Linked DNA regions of Mesorhizobium shangrilense. The protein of the gene in region 1 interacts with the protein of each later gene in a pairwise test. Links are inferred from orthologs where the notes say so. Each region holds a gene or a part of one and is shown on either strand. Other genes may lie near its edges. The genes, in order: rlmB and PD284_RS14235.

Region 1 (10,879 bases):
ATCTCGTTAGACCGCGTGTCAAATACGTCATCGGGCCGGACGGCAGCCCGCTGACGATCGCCGATCTGCCGCCGTCGAACACACGCCGCTGGGTCATCCGCCGCAAGGCGGAAGTCGTGGCTGCGGTGCGCGGCGGACTGCTGAGCCTGGAGGAGGCTTGCCAGCGTTACAAGCTGACCACGGAAGAGTTTCTGTCCTGGCAGTCCTCGATCGATGAATATGGCCTCGCGGGTCTCAGGACCACGCGCATCCAGCAGTACCGTCATTGACTTTGGTCTAAAAGTTTCTGCCTTTTCAGCACGTAGGACGCCGCGACGGTCAACAGTACCGAAGCGGTGAAAAACCAGAGTCCCGGTCTGGTGAAAGCCGTGGCGAAGCCGCTGGTCTTGGCGGCGAATATGACCAGCGCCACGAGCACCACGTCCAGCATCGACCAGTTCGAAAGCGCCCGGAACCATTCCGGGATGCGATCGTGCGCCTCCCGCCCCGCATAGGCCCAGACGTTGAGCAGGGCCAGCTTGGCGGCAGGGAAGACGATGGAAAACAGGGCGACGACCGCTGCCAGCGCCCTGTCGCCTCCAGTCCACAGGCTCGCGACGATGCCGGCGAGCGACGGCTCGTCAATGAACACATAGAGCCGATCGACCTGCAGGAGCGGCAGCACGATCCCCAGCCCGAAACAGAGGGTCGCCAGGAACAGCAAGGCGGGGACGACGGTGCGCATCGAAATGTCTTGGCTGTGCGATGATGGCGGCATGATGTCGGAACCCCCGCTCGCTGGACCGCTAATCAGGCCGATGCCCGCCGATCATGGCGGTGATGGCGGCCGCGGCGTCGCGGACGCGCGGCCCGATCTCGGACACGCGCTCTGAGGTCACGCGGATCGTCGGGCCGGAAACCGAAATGCCTCCAATGGGTTCGCCGAATTCGTTGAAGATGGCGGCTGCGATGCAGCGCATGCCTGGGTGACGCTCCTCGTCATCCACTGACCAGCCGCGCGCGCGGATCGCGGCAAGATCGGAAGCCAGGGCAGGGCCAGTCGACAGCGTCTTGTCGGTGAAGGCTTCGAGACCTGCCCTGCGCAGGATAGAGGCGACGCGCTCGGGCGGCAGGTGCGCCAATATCGCCTTGCCGATGCCGGAGGCGTGAAACGGGCTGCGGGTGCCCGGCCGGAAGAACGCCCGGATCGCCTGGTGGGTCTCGACCTGGCTGACGAAGACCACGCAATCGTCCTCGGCGACGCCGAGATTGGCCGTCTCGCCCGTCTTCTCCATGATCTCCTGCATGATGAGGCGCGCGCGGTCGACCAGCTTGCGTCGGCGCAGAAAGGCGGCGCCCATGCGGTAGGCGCCGACGCCGATCGACCATAATTGCTCGTTCTTGTCGAATTCCACCATGGCATGCGCCTCGAGCGTGGTCAGCATGCGGTAGGTAGTCGACGCTGGCAGTTCGGACGCTGCGGCGACCTCGCTCAGCGACAGGCCGTCCCTGGCGGCGACGATCCCGAGGATGCGCAACGCCCGGTCCAGGGACTGCACCGCGCCGGCGTCCGGCTGGGGGTTGAAAGCGCGTGGTCGGCCACGCTGGCGCTTCTCGTTTGTCTCCATTTGGTGAGCCGCTCCTGATTTTCTCCGAGCATAAAAAACTTTTTCGAAAGTTGGAATGGCGTCAATGTTGAAAAACAAAAACGATTTGAAAACAATCAAATACGTTTCTCATTTGAAAACGAAAAAGTTTTTTGAAAAAATTGCGAAATGCATCTGCCCGTGTGAGACTTCCCTCCAGTCGAACCGGGAGATCGGGTCATGACAAGGATGCGCGCAGTCGATGCGGCGGTTCTCGTGCTGGAAAAAGAGGGCGTCAACACCGCCTTTGGCGTGCCGGGCGCAGCCATCAATCCCTTCTATTCGGCGCTGAGGGCGAGGGGCTCGATCCGTCACATACTGGCCCGTCACGTCGAGGCGGCCTCGCATATGGCGGAAGGCTATACCCGAGCCAAGGCCGGAAACATCGGTCTTTGCCTTGGCACGTCGGGGCCGGCGGGGACGGATATGATTACCGGGCTTTATTCGGCATCGGCCGATTCCATCCCGATCCTCTGCGTCACCGGCCAGGCGCCCCGTGCACGTCTCAACAAGGAAGATTTCCAGGCCGTCGACATCGCCGCGATCGCCGGTCCGGTCGCCAAGTGGGCGGTCACGGTGATGGAGCCATATCTCGTGCCGATGGCTTTCCAGAAGGCGTTTCACCTGATGCGTTCGGGGCGTCCAGGCCCCGTGCTGATCGATATGCCCGTCGACGTCCAGTTGGCCGAGATCGGGTTCGACATCGACACCTACGCCTCGCTGCCTGCCTATAAGCCGTCGATCACCCGCGCCCAGGCCGAGAAGGCGCTGGCGATGCTCAATGAGGCTGAACGGCCACTGATCGTGGCCGGCGGCGGCATCATCAATGCCGACGCGTCGGATTTGCTCATCGAGTTCGCCGAGATCACCGGCGTTCCCGTCATTCCGACATTGATGGGCTGGGGATCCATCCCCGACGACCATCGGCTGATGGCCGGCATGTGCGGCCTGCAGACGTCGCACCGCTACGGCAACGCGACGATGCTGGCGTCCGACTTCGTGCTGGGAATCGGCAATCGGTGGGCGAACCGCCACACAGGATCGGTCGAGAAATACACCGCCGGCCGCAAGTTCGTGCACATCGACATCGAACCGACGCAGATCGGCCGTGTCTTCGCACCGGACTTCGCCATCGTTTCCGATGCTGGGGCCGCGCTCAAGATGCTGCTCGACGTCGCCACCGAGTGGAAGACGGCTGGCAGGCTGCGCGACTGGTCAGTCTGGGTCGGCGAATGCCAGCAGCGCAAGAAGACGCTGAAGCGCAAGACCCACTTCGACAACGTGCCGCTGAAGCCGCAGCGCGTCTATGAGGAGATGAACAAAGCGTTTCCCCGCGACACGACCTATGTCACCACCATCGGACTCAGTCAGATCGCCGGCGCACAGTTCCTGCATGTCTACAAGCCGCGCAACTGGATCAATTGCGGCCAGGCAGGGCCGCTCGGCTGGACGCTGCCGGCGGCGCTTGGCGTGCGCGCCGCGAATCCCGACGCCAACATCGTCGCGTTGTCGGGCGACTACGACTTCCAGTTCCTGATCGAGGAGCTTGCGGTCGGGGCCCAGCACAAGCTGCCCTACATCCATGTCGTCGTGAACAACGCCTATCTGGGCCTCATCCGTCAGGCGCAACGTGGTTTCTCGATGGATTTCGAGGTCAGCCTGGCCTTCGAGAACATCAACAGGGCCAACGATCCGCAGGCCGGATACGGCGTCGACCATGTCGCGGTCGCCGAAGCCATGGGCTGCAAGGCGGTTCGGGTCCGCCGACCGGAAGAGTTCGCGACCAGCTTTGCCGAGGCGAAGCGGCTGATGGAGGAGCATCGGGTCCCCGTCGTCCTCGAATTCATCCTTGAGCGCGTCACCAACGTCTCGATGGGCGCCGAGATCGACAGCATCACCGAGTTCGAGGAACTCGCCGAAAAAAACGAAGACGCACCGACGGCGATCGTGCTGCTCGACTGATCGGGGGGGCGAAATCACAATGCCACGCTTTTCAGCCAATCTTTCGATGCTCTTCACTGAGCATGAGTTCCTCGACCGGTTCGATGCCGCCGCTCGCGCCGGCTTCGAGGCTGTCGAATATGTCGGGCCCTACGACCATCCGCCGGAAGTTGTCGCCGAACGGCTGAAACGCAACGGCTTGACGCAGGCTCTGTTCAACCTGCCGCCGGGCGATTGGGGCAGGGGCGAACGCGGCATCGCGGTCCTGCCGGATCGCGTCGAAGAGTTCCGCAGCAGCGTCGACACGGCAATCGCCTATGCCAGGGCGCTGGGCTGCGAACGGGTCAACTGCCTGGCGGGAATCGCACCTGTCGGCGTCGAGCGCGCGGTCCTGGAAGACGTCTTCGTGGAAAACCTGAAATATGCTGCGCCGAAGCTGAAAGAGGCGGGGGTCAAGCTGTTGGTCGAGGCGATCAATACGATCGACATCCCGGGCTTCTTCCTCACCGGCGCCGCGCAAGCGATGGCGATCCTCGACCGGGTCGGCTCGGACAACCTCTATTTCCAGTACGACATCTACCACATGCAGATCATGGAGGGGGATCTCGCCCGGACCATCGAGAAGAATCTCGACCGCATCGCGCACATCCAGATCGCGGACAATCCGGGCCGTCACGAACCGGGGACGGGCGAGATCAACTATCCGTTCCTGTACGATTTCCTCGATCGCATCGGCTACGCCGGCTGGGTCGGGGCCGAATACAAGCCGAAGGAGGGCACGGAAGTCGGGCTCGGCTGGTTCAGTGCATTCGCAAGACAGGCGGCACGCACGGCCTCGGCTGGCAGATGAGGACGGCACGCCCCTCCTCAAACTGGGAGAAAATGATGGACAAGATCGGCTTCATCGGCCTCGGCATCATGGGCGCGCCCATGGCAGGGCACCTGCTGGACGCCGGCTATGAGGTGATCACCACGGATCACCGCAGCAAGCCGCATCGCGACCTCACGGCAAAGGGACTGAAGGCCGTGACCGGCAATCGCGCCGTCGCCGCGGCCACGGACTTCGTCGTGCTGATGGTGCCCGATACGCCTCAGGTGGAGGACGTTCTCCTTGGAGAAAATGGTGCGATCTCAGGTCTTTCACCTGGAAAGCTCGTCATAGATATGAGCTCCATTTCGCCGATTGCCACCAAGGAATTCGCGAAAAAGGTCGAGGCGACTGGCGCACATTATCTCGATGCGCCTGTGTCGGGCGGCGAGGTCGGCGCCAAGGCTGCGTCGCTCACCATCATGGTGGGCGGGCCGGAGCATGCCTTCGAACGGGCGAGGCCGGTCTTCGAGAAGATGGGCAAGAACATCACGCTGGTCGGCGGCAACGGCGTCGGCCAGACCACCAAGGTCGCCAACCAGATCGTGGTGGCGCTCACCATCGAGGCCGTCGCCGAGGCGCTGGTCTTCGCGTCCAAGGCCGGCGCCGATCCGGCCAAGGTGCGGCAGGCGCTGATGGGCGGCCTGGCCGCCTCCCGAATCCTCGAAGTGCATGGCGAGCGCATGATCAAGCGCACATTTGCGCCGGGCTTCCGCATAGAACTGCACCAGAAGGATCTCAATCTGGCGCTTGAAGGGGCCCGGTCGCTCGGCGTCGCGCTGCCCAACACATCGACGACGCAGCAGCTCTTTTCCGCCTGCGTTGCCAATGGCGGTGCGAAGGAAGATCACTCCGCGCTGGTCAAGGCGCTCGAGCTGATGGCGGGAAACCGGGTGGGCGAGTAGTCTCGCGCCCGGCCGTTGGCGCGCGCAGTGCGGGCGAGTGATCCCATCGAGGCACCCTGCGATTTCTAGGCCTAAGCGCCGGCAAGGCCGCTCGCGACGGCCATGCGGAGGCTCCTGGACAGTTTGGCATGGCGCGCCGCCATGTGGGGCATCCGTGATTCCGGTTGCCATGCGACTTCCGGGAGATGGACCCTCACGGCAGGCGGGGCGGGCGCGGCGGGAAAGCCCGCGGTGCGTGCGATCGAGCCCTACTCGCCTCCCGTCACCAGCCATCGCCGCGCCGCATAGAGCGCCACAGCCGCCGCATTCGATACGTTGAGCGAGCGGATCACTCCCGGCATGTCGAGCCGCGCCAGCGTCGTCACCGTCTCGCGCGTCTTCTGCCGCAGGCCCTTGCCCTCCGCTCCCAGCACCAGCGCGATCCTGTCGCCGGAAAAACTCCTTTCCAGCTCCGCGGGGCCGTCCGAATCGAGTCCGACGGTCTGGAAACCGGCTTCGTGCAGCTGATCAAGGGCGTCGGCCAGATTGCGCACTTCGATATGGTCGATGTGCTCCAGAGCGCCGGACGCCGACTTCGCCAGCACGCCGCTCTCGGCCGGGCTGTGGCGCTGCGTCGTGATCAGCGCGCCGGCTCCGAATGCGACGGCCGAGCGCAGGATGGCGCCGACATTGTGAGGATCCGTCACCTGGTCGAGCACGACGACAAGCGAGACGTCGCCCAGCGCGTCGAGCCTTTTCGCCTGCAAAGGCTCGACTTCGATCACCACGCCCTGGTGAACGGCCTCCGATCCGGTGATCTTGTCGATGTCGCGCGGCTCCACCAGTTCGGCGGCGAAGGGCAGGGCGGCGACGTCGGCGATGCCCAGCCGCTCCAGCGCGTTGCGCGTGACCAGCATGCGGCGGATCGTGCGGCGCGGATTGTCGAGCGCGGCGCGCACCGTGTGCAGGCCGTAGAGCCGCACCAGCCCGTCGACCGCAGCGGGACCCGCCGGCACATCCGGCCGCGGCCGATGCCTTGGCGGTCCGCCCGCCTTCTGGTCGCGGTGGGCGCGTCGAAGCTTTGCGTAGTGCGCGTCCTTTGGCGTTCCGGGCTTCTTCTCGTTCATATGACTTCCTGGGGACGTGTGCTTCTATGCGCCGCGCGCGGCTGCCTCTGAGATGTCCTGCCGGAGGCAAAATGTAAACCATCCACAGCGCCGGGGCGGGCTGCTTGCCAATTTGGTATAACCCGCATCGTTGTGGTTGACAGGCAATAGCCTTGTCGCCATAAGGCGCTTCGCAAGTTCGGGCGGACAGCGATGTTCGGCCGAAGGGCGCGAAATACGCCTCGTTGCATGGCTCCGGCTGCAGTCTGGAGGAGTGCCCGAGTGGTTAAAGGGGACGGACTGTAAATCCGTTGGCTCAGCCTACGTTGGTTCAAATCCAACCTCCTCCACCACTGCCGGCCCGAGAGCCACGCGCAAGCTCCGATGGAGCTTGCCGGACACAGCGAAGCGGGTGTAGCTCAATGGTAGAGCAGCAGCCTTCCAAGCTGAATACGAGGGTTCGATTCCCTTCACCCGCTCCAGTTCACCTTTAAAAAGTTCGATTTTCATCGATGCATCGTCACCGACACGACTGGCGCCGCACGCGAATTTTCGACAATATCCAGATCCCGGGGTAACGGTAACGTGCTTGCCGTTTGCGTCGAATGCAGTTGTCCAGTCGCAGCCGTCGATCGGTCGTGGGGCCGCCGGTTCGCGAGGTGATCCGCGGGAGGCGGTATGGAAGGCTCGGATACGGTCGCAACGGCTGATGACGAAGGCCGCTACAGGTTCACTAAAGACTATATCACGCCCTATGTTCCGTTCTGGAACGAGCATCTGGGCGTCTTCCGAGGGAAGCCAAACGTCCACTTCCTCGAGGTCGGCACGTTCGAGGGGCGCACTGCGCTCTGGTTCCTCGACAATATCCTCACCGATCCCTCGTCCACGATGACCTGCGTGGATTTCTTCGAGGCGACCGGCTACGAGGCGCGGTTCGACCACAACGTCGCGGTTTCCGGCCATGCGGGCCGCTGGACCAAGCTGAAGGGTTTTTCGAAAGACGTGCTGCCCACGCTCGCGGGCAATCGCTATGACGCCATCTATATCGACGGCGGACACACGGCGGCGGAGGTCTATTCCGATGCAAGTCTCTGCTGGCCGATGTTGAAGCCGGGCGGCATCGTCAGCTTCGACGACTATGAGTGGCGTCTGCACCGCCCGGTGGAAAACCGCCCGCAGCAGGGCATCGACCGATTTCTCGACGAACACCGCGACGACCTGGAAATCCTGCACAAGGCCTACACGCTCATGGCCCGCAAGACGCGCTGAGCGCTGCCGTGCCTGCGCAACCTTTAGACGCGCGCGTAACATGATGGGCGTGGCGCGCGACTGCGGTGGCGGTTGAAGGCCGCCAATCCCGGCAGTCGCAGTTTTTTCTTTGATCCAAGGGGCTTCCGGCAGGCCTTTCAACTGGCGAGGAGAATACCCATATCTGCGGCTCCACGAAACGGACTGCGGCTTGACCATGCTGGCCAGAAACGTCCAGGCGCGAGCATCTCTTCTGCTTGGGTCTTGTCTTTTGAGGCCGTAGTCGCTAATCGCGCCGCATTCGAGAACCACATCAGCATTGCTGTGCAGGGAAAGAGACGATGGCCAAAGGTAAATTCGAGCGTACGAAGCCTCATGTGAACGTTGGGACGATTGGACACGTCGACCACGGCAAGACGTCGCTGACGGCGGCGATCACGAAGTTCTTCGGCGAGTTCAAGGCGTACGAGCAGATCGACGCGGCGCCGGAAGAGAAGGCGCGCGGCATCACGATCTCGACGTCGCACGTCGAGTACGAGACGCCGAACCGTCACTATGCGCACGTCGACTGCCCCGGCCACGCCGACTACGTGAAGAACATGATCACCGGCGCGGCGCAGATGGACGGCGCCATCCTGGTGGTGTCGGCGGCCGACGGCCCGATGCCGCAGACCCGCGAGCACATCCTGCTCGCCCGTCAGGTCGGCGTTCCGGCGATCGTGGTGTTCCTGAACAAGTGCGACATGGTCGACGATCCGGAGCTGCTCGAGCTGGTCGAGCTGGAGGTGCGCGAGCTTCTGTCGAAGTACGAGTTCCCGGGCGACGACATTCCGATCATCAAGGGCTCGGCGCTGGCCGCCCTCGAGGATAGCAACAAGGAGCTCGGCGAGGACGCGGTCCGCAAGCTGATGGAGGCCGTCGACAGCTACATCCCGACGCCTGAGCGTCCGATCGACAAGCCGTTCCTGATGCCGATCGAGGACGTGTTCTCGATCTCCGGCCGCGGCACGGTGGTGACGGGTCGCGTCGAGCGCGGCATCGTCAAAGTCGGCGAGGAGCTTGAGATCGTCGGCATCCGTCCGACCTCGAAGACGACCTGCACCGGCGTCGAGATGTTCCGCAAGCTGCTCGACCAGGGCCAGGCCGGCGACAACATCGGCGCGCTCTTGCGCGGCGTCGACCGCGAGGGCGTCGAGCGCGGCCAGGTTCTGGCCAAGCCGGGCTCGGTGAAGCCGCACAAGAAGTTCAAGGCCGAGGCCTACATCCTGACCAAGGAGGAGGGCGGCCGCCACACGCCGTTCTTCACCAACTACCGTCCGCAGTTCTACTTCCGCACGACGGACGTGACCGGCGTGGTGACGCTGCCGGAAGGCACCGAGATGGTGATGCCCGGCGACAACATCACGGTCGACGTCGAGCTGATCGTGCCGATCGCCATGGAGGAGCGCCTGCGCTTCGCCATCCGCGAAGGCGGCCGCACCGTCGGCGCCGGCATCGTCGCCGCGATTGTTGAGTAATCCGGCGAACAAGTCTGGATCGGGAAGGGCGCCCCTGCGGCGCCCTTTTCTTTTGGCGGTCAGCGCGACCTTCGGGCTGTCAGGTCGCGGCAGGAGGCGTGGCCGCACCCGTGGAGTCCCCGCTTGCGGGAAAGCCCGCGACCCTTCACTGTCCGGTCAACCGGAGAGCGACGCCCATGATCCTGATCGGTCAGTACGATTCGTCCTACGTTCGCCGTGTCGGCATTGCGCTGGCGCTCTACGAGATCCCGTTCGAACATCGTCCATGGTCGACCTTCGGTGATGCCGAACGGCTGGCTGAATACAATCCGCTCCTGAGGGTGCTGACGCTGGTGCTCGACAGCGGCGACGTTCTGGTCGAGAGCCATGTCATACTCGACTATGTCGACGGGCTGGTTCCCGCGGGGCGGCGCATGTATCCGCAGACGGAGCCTGAGCGCCATCGCGCCCTGGGGATCGCGGCGCTGGCAACCGGGCTCGCCGACAAGGCGGTCAGCCTCTTCTACGAAAGGGTGTTGCACAAGGAAGGCGTGTCGCCGCTCTGGGTCGAACGGTGCACGACACAGATCGCCAATACGCTGGGAGTGCTGGAAGAGAGTCGGAAGAGCGCGTCGACGTCCTATTGGTTCGGGGAAAGGATCGGCCACGCAGATATCGCCGTGACCGTCGCGCTGCGGCATCTGGGCGATTCGCATCCGGATCTCGCGCCGCTGATCGCGAAGCACACAGCGCTTGCCGCCCATGCCGCGCGGCTGGAGGCGCTTCCGGTCTTCCAGAAGCTCAGTCAGCCGTTCCTGCCGCCGGCCTGAACCCGGCCGAACGGCTGCTTTGCGGCGGTGCTTCAGATGGAAAAGCTCGTCCCGCAGCCGCAGGAAGCGACCGCATTGGGGTTCCTGATTTGGAAGGACTGGCCCATCAGGTCGTCGACGAAATCGATGACCGCGCCGCCCATGTAGATGAGGGACAAATCGTCGATCAGCACGGTAGCGCCATTCTTCTCTATGGCGACGTCGTCGTCGTTGCGGCCTTCGACAAGGTCGAACTTGTAGGAAAATCCCGAGCAACCGCCGCCTTCCACCGAAACGCGTAGCGCCGTCTTGCCTGCTTCCTTGGACAGGATCGAGGAAATCCGCTTGGCGGCGGCTTCGGTCATCTCGACCTTCATGCCGGTTTTTGCGTCTGCGCCCATGGTCCTGGCCTTCATCGATGGTCTTCCAGATAGGTATGAAGCGCCCGACGCCAAGTCAACGCCCCGGCCGATCGGGCCATCTGCTTGTTGCCTAACCTCGCAGGCGGCTTTACCTCTCAGGTCAGGCGCACCGATCGACGGCGCGCCGCCAGATTCTCGGCGGGCGATGACAGAGGCACCTGAACTGCGCGACATAGGTTTCGGCTACCGCCCCCGCGCAGCCTATGCCTGCGACCCTGCGCGCTCACGCGGCCGCTTCTATGGCGAGACGGAAAGCCCGACGCGCACGCCCTTCCAGCGGGACCGCGATCGCATCATCCATTCGACCGCCTTCCGCCGCCTGAAGCACAAGACGCAGGTGTTCGTCGTCCACGAGAGCGACCATTACCGCACGCGGCTAACCCACACGATCGAGGTTGCGCAGATCGCGCGCGCGCTCGCCAGGGCGCTCTGCTGCGACGAGGATCTGGCGGAGGCCATCGCGCTGGTCCATGATTTTGG
Region 2 (4,258 bases), 480 kb from region 1 along the record:
TGAAACTGATGGAACGCGGAACGCGTCAGATGGCGTCGACGCCGGTCTCGCCGGTGCGGATGCGCACGACTTCCTCGATATTGGATACGAAGATCTTGCCGTCGCCGATGCGGCCGGTCTGGGCGGCTTTCCGGATAGCCTCGATCGCGGCCTCGACCGCGTCGTCCGCGAGCACAACCTCGATCTTCACCTTGGGCAGAAAGTCGACGACGTATTCGGCACCGCGGTAAAGCTCCGTATGGCCTTTCTGCCTGCCGAAACCCTTGGCTTCAGTGACCGTGATGCCTTGCAGTCCGGCCTCCTGCAGCGCTTCCTTCACCTCGTCAAGCTTGAAGGGCTTGATGATCGCTTCGATCTTTTTCATTTCGAGATTTGGCCTCCGATACGCAATTCGCCGGGCGGTTGGCCCGTTCCGCGCAATTACAAGCAGGAAGCGTGCCAAGTCGCATTTGATCCGTTCGCATTCACGGCAAGACGCGACGCCGGATCGGTTTCGATGCTATGTCGCATCATTTCGCGCGCCCGGTATCTCGATGCCGCGCCGCGGGACGCCCCTCGCCAGCGCCCAGTATGCCTAAGAATTGGGCAGGCAGATGACGAATGAGGCAGTCGCTGTTTATCCCTGCAGTCCGGAGGCACTCAAAAGCCTGTGCCCGTTCCATCATTGCCAGCGCCGCATCATCTCCTATGCTGCCCGCAGAACCCGAGACGCCGAACCCCATGCGCATCGAACTGCTGACCCCGGATGAAATGGCCGAAGCGGACGCCCACGCGATCAGGCGCGGGCCGCAGAACGGCATGGAACTGATGCGACGCGCGGGGCATGCGGTCGCGACCGTGGCGCTGCAGCGTTTTCCGGCTGTCAGGCAGGTCCATGTGCTCTGTGGTCCCGGCAACAATGGCGGCGACGGCTATGTGGTCGCGCAGATCCTTGCCGGATCGGGCGTGTCGGTTGCCGTCTGGAGCGAAGGCGAGCCGCGAAAAGGCACCGACGCAGCCAGGGCCCGCAGCGAGTGCGTGGTCGCGGCGCGGCCATTGGCGGAGTTTGCCTGCGAAGCGGATGACCTGATCGTCGATGCGCTGTTCGGAGCTGGATTGGCGCGCGAGATTTCGGGGGACGTCGCCTCCGTGATCAAGAGGGCGCGCGACGCCGGCGCCCACAGCTTGGCCATCGACTTGCCGTCCGGCGTATCCGGCGCCAGCGGGCAAATCCTCGGCGATGCCTTCGATGCCGATCTCACCGTGACCTTCGTGCGGAAGAAGCCCGGCCATCTGCTCCAGCCCGGTCGCTCGAAATGCGGGGACGTCGTCGTCGCCGATATCGGAATCCACGACGAGATCGTTGCGGGGCTGGGCGTCAGCTGCTTCGAGAACGTGCCGAAGCTCTGGGAGGATCGTTTTCCACACACCGAGGTCGATGCGCACAAGTACAGCCGCGGCCACGTCGCCGTCTTCTCCGGTGGTGCGACGGCTACCGGGGCGGCAAGGCTTGCCGCCATGGCGGCCGCGAGGGTGGGGGCCGGCGCGGTCACGCTGATGTCGCCGGCAAACGCCCTGCAGGTGAGCGCGGCGCACCTCACATCCATCATGTTGCGCGAGACGGACACGCTCGAAGACGTACGCGACTTCCTCGCCGAGCGCCGGCCGCGGGCGCTGGTGTTCGGACCCGGCCTCGGCCCCCAGGTGGAAGTCGGCCGTTTCCTCATCGACCTGTTGCCCGTCGCCCACGAGCACTGCGGCGGGATCGTCATAGATGCCGATGGTCTCACCTCGGCTTCGAAGCAGCTCGACGACTTCGTCGCGGCGGCAACGTCAGAACGGGCGCCGGAACTCGTACTCACGCCGCATGCCGGCGAGTTCGCGCGGCTGTTCCCGGACTTGGCCGCAGACGATCGCCTGTCGAAGCTCGACAAGGCGCGGCAGGCGACGGCGCGCACGGGCGCGACTGTTGTCTACAAGGGGCCCGACACAGTGATCGCCGCGCCCGACGGCCGCGCGGTCATCAACGCCAACGGCACGCCGCTGCTGGCGACCGCCGGGTCCGGCGACGTGCTCTCGGGCCTGATCGCCGGTCTGCTCGCGCAAGGCATGCCCACATTCGACGCCGCCTGTGCGGCGGTCTGGATGCATGCGGAAGCGGCGGCCCGCTTCGGCCCGGGGCTGATCGCCGAGGATCTGCCGGCTGCGATCTGCCCCGTCCTGAGGGAACTGCGGCGTTAGCCGACGCGCTCCATGAAGGCCATTGCCGCATGTGGGGCGCGAATCTTGCCCTCGTGGATGAAGTACACGAAGACGTCGCGCGGACGCTGCTCAAGCTTGCGTGACGGATCGGCGAGGGGAAGATCGCCGGGCTGCCCGCCCTCCGCCCATTGCCGCGCCCTTTTCACCCAGCCGTCGAGTTCCTTCGGCGGATAGGCGGTAGGCACGTCGTCCTCGCCCTTCTGCAGCCGCGCATAAATGAAGTCGGAGGTGACGTCGGCGATCTCGGGATAGTCGTGGTGGTGCGCGTAACAGATCGCCGCCTTGTATTTTGCGGCGAGCGTGACGAATTCGGGCACGCCAAAGCTGGCATGGCGCACTTCCAGCACATGGCGGAGCGGAACGCCGCCGTCGTTCTCCTGCAGGAGCTTGAGAAATGCCTCGAAATCGTCTGGTTCGAACTTCTTGGTCGGTGCGAACTGCCAGACGATCGGACCGAGCCGGTCGCCGAGTTCCCGTACGCCCGTGTCCCAGAATTTCTTCAGGGATTCAGCAGCTTCGCCCAGCACCTTCTTGTTGGTGACGAAGCGGTTGCCCTTCACGGAGAAGACAAAGCCATCCGGCGCGTCGGCTGCCCACTTGGCGAACGTCTCGGGCGTCTGCCCCCGATAGTAGGTGCCGTTGATCTCGATGGTCGGCACTTGCCGGGCGGCGAACTGAAGCTGCTGCTTTTTCGGCAGGTCGCCGGGATAAAAAGTGCCTTCCCACGGTTCGAAGGTCCAGCCGCCCATGCCGGCTCGGATTGTCCCGGAATTTCCCATCCTGTCTTGCCTCTCGTCGCTGGTTTGTTCGACCGCCGCAGTGAGGCGCTATCAGGACATTCTGGCGAGATCGGTCAAGTCGTCGAACACAACCCTGCTGACATGCGAGTGGCGCGCCGGTGCAGTAGCCATGCACAGAAGGGGAGGTCAGCTTGCGGCGGCCGGCAGGGATTGTCGTTCCGCCTCGTGGCTCGCCAGTGCGGCCTTGATCGCGGGGGCTCCGGCCACGATCAGCGCCTCGCTGACATGCATGCCGGTGGCGAGGAGCTTGCGGCCGAGCATATGGTCGGCCGGTCGATTTACCGAGTGGACGGCCACCAGCTTCGGCCCCCTGAAATGATAGACCGAGAAGCTGTTCTGGTCGGGCGTCCCGTTGGCAATGAAACGGTCGGCGCCGAACGACAGGCCCGCCATCTGCAGCTTGACCGCGCCCTGATCCGACCAGAACCAGGGAACCTCGCGATAGGGGGCCGCCCTGCCCATGATGCTGCGGGCGGCATGACGCGCCTGATCCGTGGCGTTCTGCACCGATTCCAGCCGTTCGGACCTGCCGCTCAGCCAGTGAGCGTAGGAGACGCAGTCTCCGATCGCATAGATGTTTGGGACGGAGCTTTGCATGTCGGGGCCGACCGCCACGCCGTTGTCGATTGTGCAACCGGCCTGGCGGGCGAGATCAAAATCGGCATCGGCGCCGATGCCGACGATGACGAGATCGGCATCGAGGCGTTCGCCGGCTTTCGTCACCACGGCCCGCAGTCTGGCTCCGTCGCGCTCCAAATGCTCGATCGCGCTGCCGAGCAGCAGCCGGACGCCCAGCGAGCGGTGGTAGTCGGCCAGGAACGAAGAGATCTGCGGGGCGACCGCGCGGGCCAGCAGGCGATCCGCCGCTTCCACGACGGCGACCTGCTTTCCCATCATCGCGAGCGAGGCTGCCGCCTCCAGCCCGATGAAGCCGCCGCCGATGACGACGACGGATTGCGCCGAGGGCAGGGCGCTGCGCAGCGCCCGCGCATCATCGGCTGAACGCAGGTAGTGGACGCCGTCGCCGTCGACACCCTGCACGGCAAGTCGCCGCGGCTTTGCTCCCGTCGCCAGCACGAGCCGGTCGAACGACGCGGTCGAGCCGTCCTGCAAAGTGAGCTCGCGCCCGGCCGAATCGATGGACTGGACGCGCTGGCCGAAGCGGAGCTCCACCCTGTTGTCGACATAGACGCTCTCGGCACGCAGCAATTGCGGCT

Evidence for each region.
Region 2: the proteins of rlmB (region 1) and PD284_RS14235 interact in binary tests that used the Escherichia coli proteins (3 or more experiments, as listed by UniProt). The link is inferred for Mesorhizobium shangrilense from one-to-one orthologs.

The regions. Positions count from the first base shown.
Region 1 is NZ_JAQGPN010000001.1:3,431,765-3,442,643, reverse strand. The notes cover bases 4,517-7,492. They hold rlmB (23S rRNA (guanosine(2251)-2'-O)-methyltransferase RlmB), read right to left. Parts: upstream 6,446-7,492; coding sequence 5,588-6,445; downstream 4,517-5,587. Other genes in these bases: PD284_RS16570 (class I SAM-dependent methyltransferase), read left to right, coding at 7,103-7,492; PD284_RS16590 (2-hydroxy-3-oxopropionate reductase), read left to right, coding at 4,517-5,339. Outside these bases: CtrA inhibitor SciP, read left to right, coding at 1-269; PD284_RS16610 (paraquat-inducible protein A), read right to left, coding at 263-724; HTH-type transcriptional regulator BhcR, read right to left, coding at 786-1,607; gcl (glyoxylate carboligase), read left to right, coding at 1,806-3,587; otnI (2-oxo-tetronate isomerase), read left to right, coding at 3,607-4,416; more of PD284_RS16590, read left to right, coding at 4,452-4,516; more of PD284_RS16570, read left to right, coding at 7,493-7,693; tuf (elongation factor Tu), read left to right, coding at 8,014-9,189; PD284_RS16560 (glutathione S-transferase family protein), read left to right, coding at 9,366-9,998; iron-sulfur cluster insertion protein ErpA, read right to left, coding at 10,031-10,378; PD284_RS16550 (deoxyguanosinetriphosphate triphosphohydrolase), read left to right, coding at 10,545-10,879. UniProt on the Escherichia coli protein: Specifically methylates the ribose of guanosine 2251 in 23S rRNA.
Region 2 is NZ_JAQGPN010000001.1:2,952,437-2,956,694, forward strand. What follows is about bases 1-2,970. They hold PD284_RS14235 (NAD(P)H-hydrate dehydratase), read left to right. Parts: upstream 1-720; coding sequence 721-2,220; downstream 2,221-2,970. Other genes in these bases: PD284_RS14230 (P-II family nitrogen regulator), read right to left, coding at 26-364; PD284_RS14240 (DUF72 domain-containing protein), read right to left, coding at 2,217-2,970. Outside these bases: more of PD284_RS14240, read right to left, coding at 2,971-3,020; PD284_RS14245 (NAD(P)/FAD-dependent oxidoreductase), read right to left, coding at 3,168-4,258. UniProt on the Escherichia coli protein: Bifunctional enzyme that catalyzes the epimerization of the S- and R-forms of NAD(P)HX and the dehydration of the S-form of NAD(P)HX at the expense of ADP, which is converted to AMP.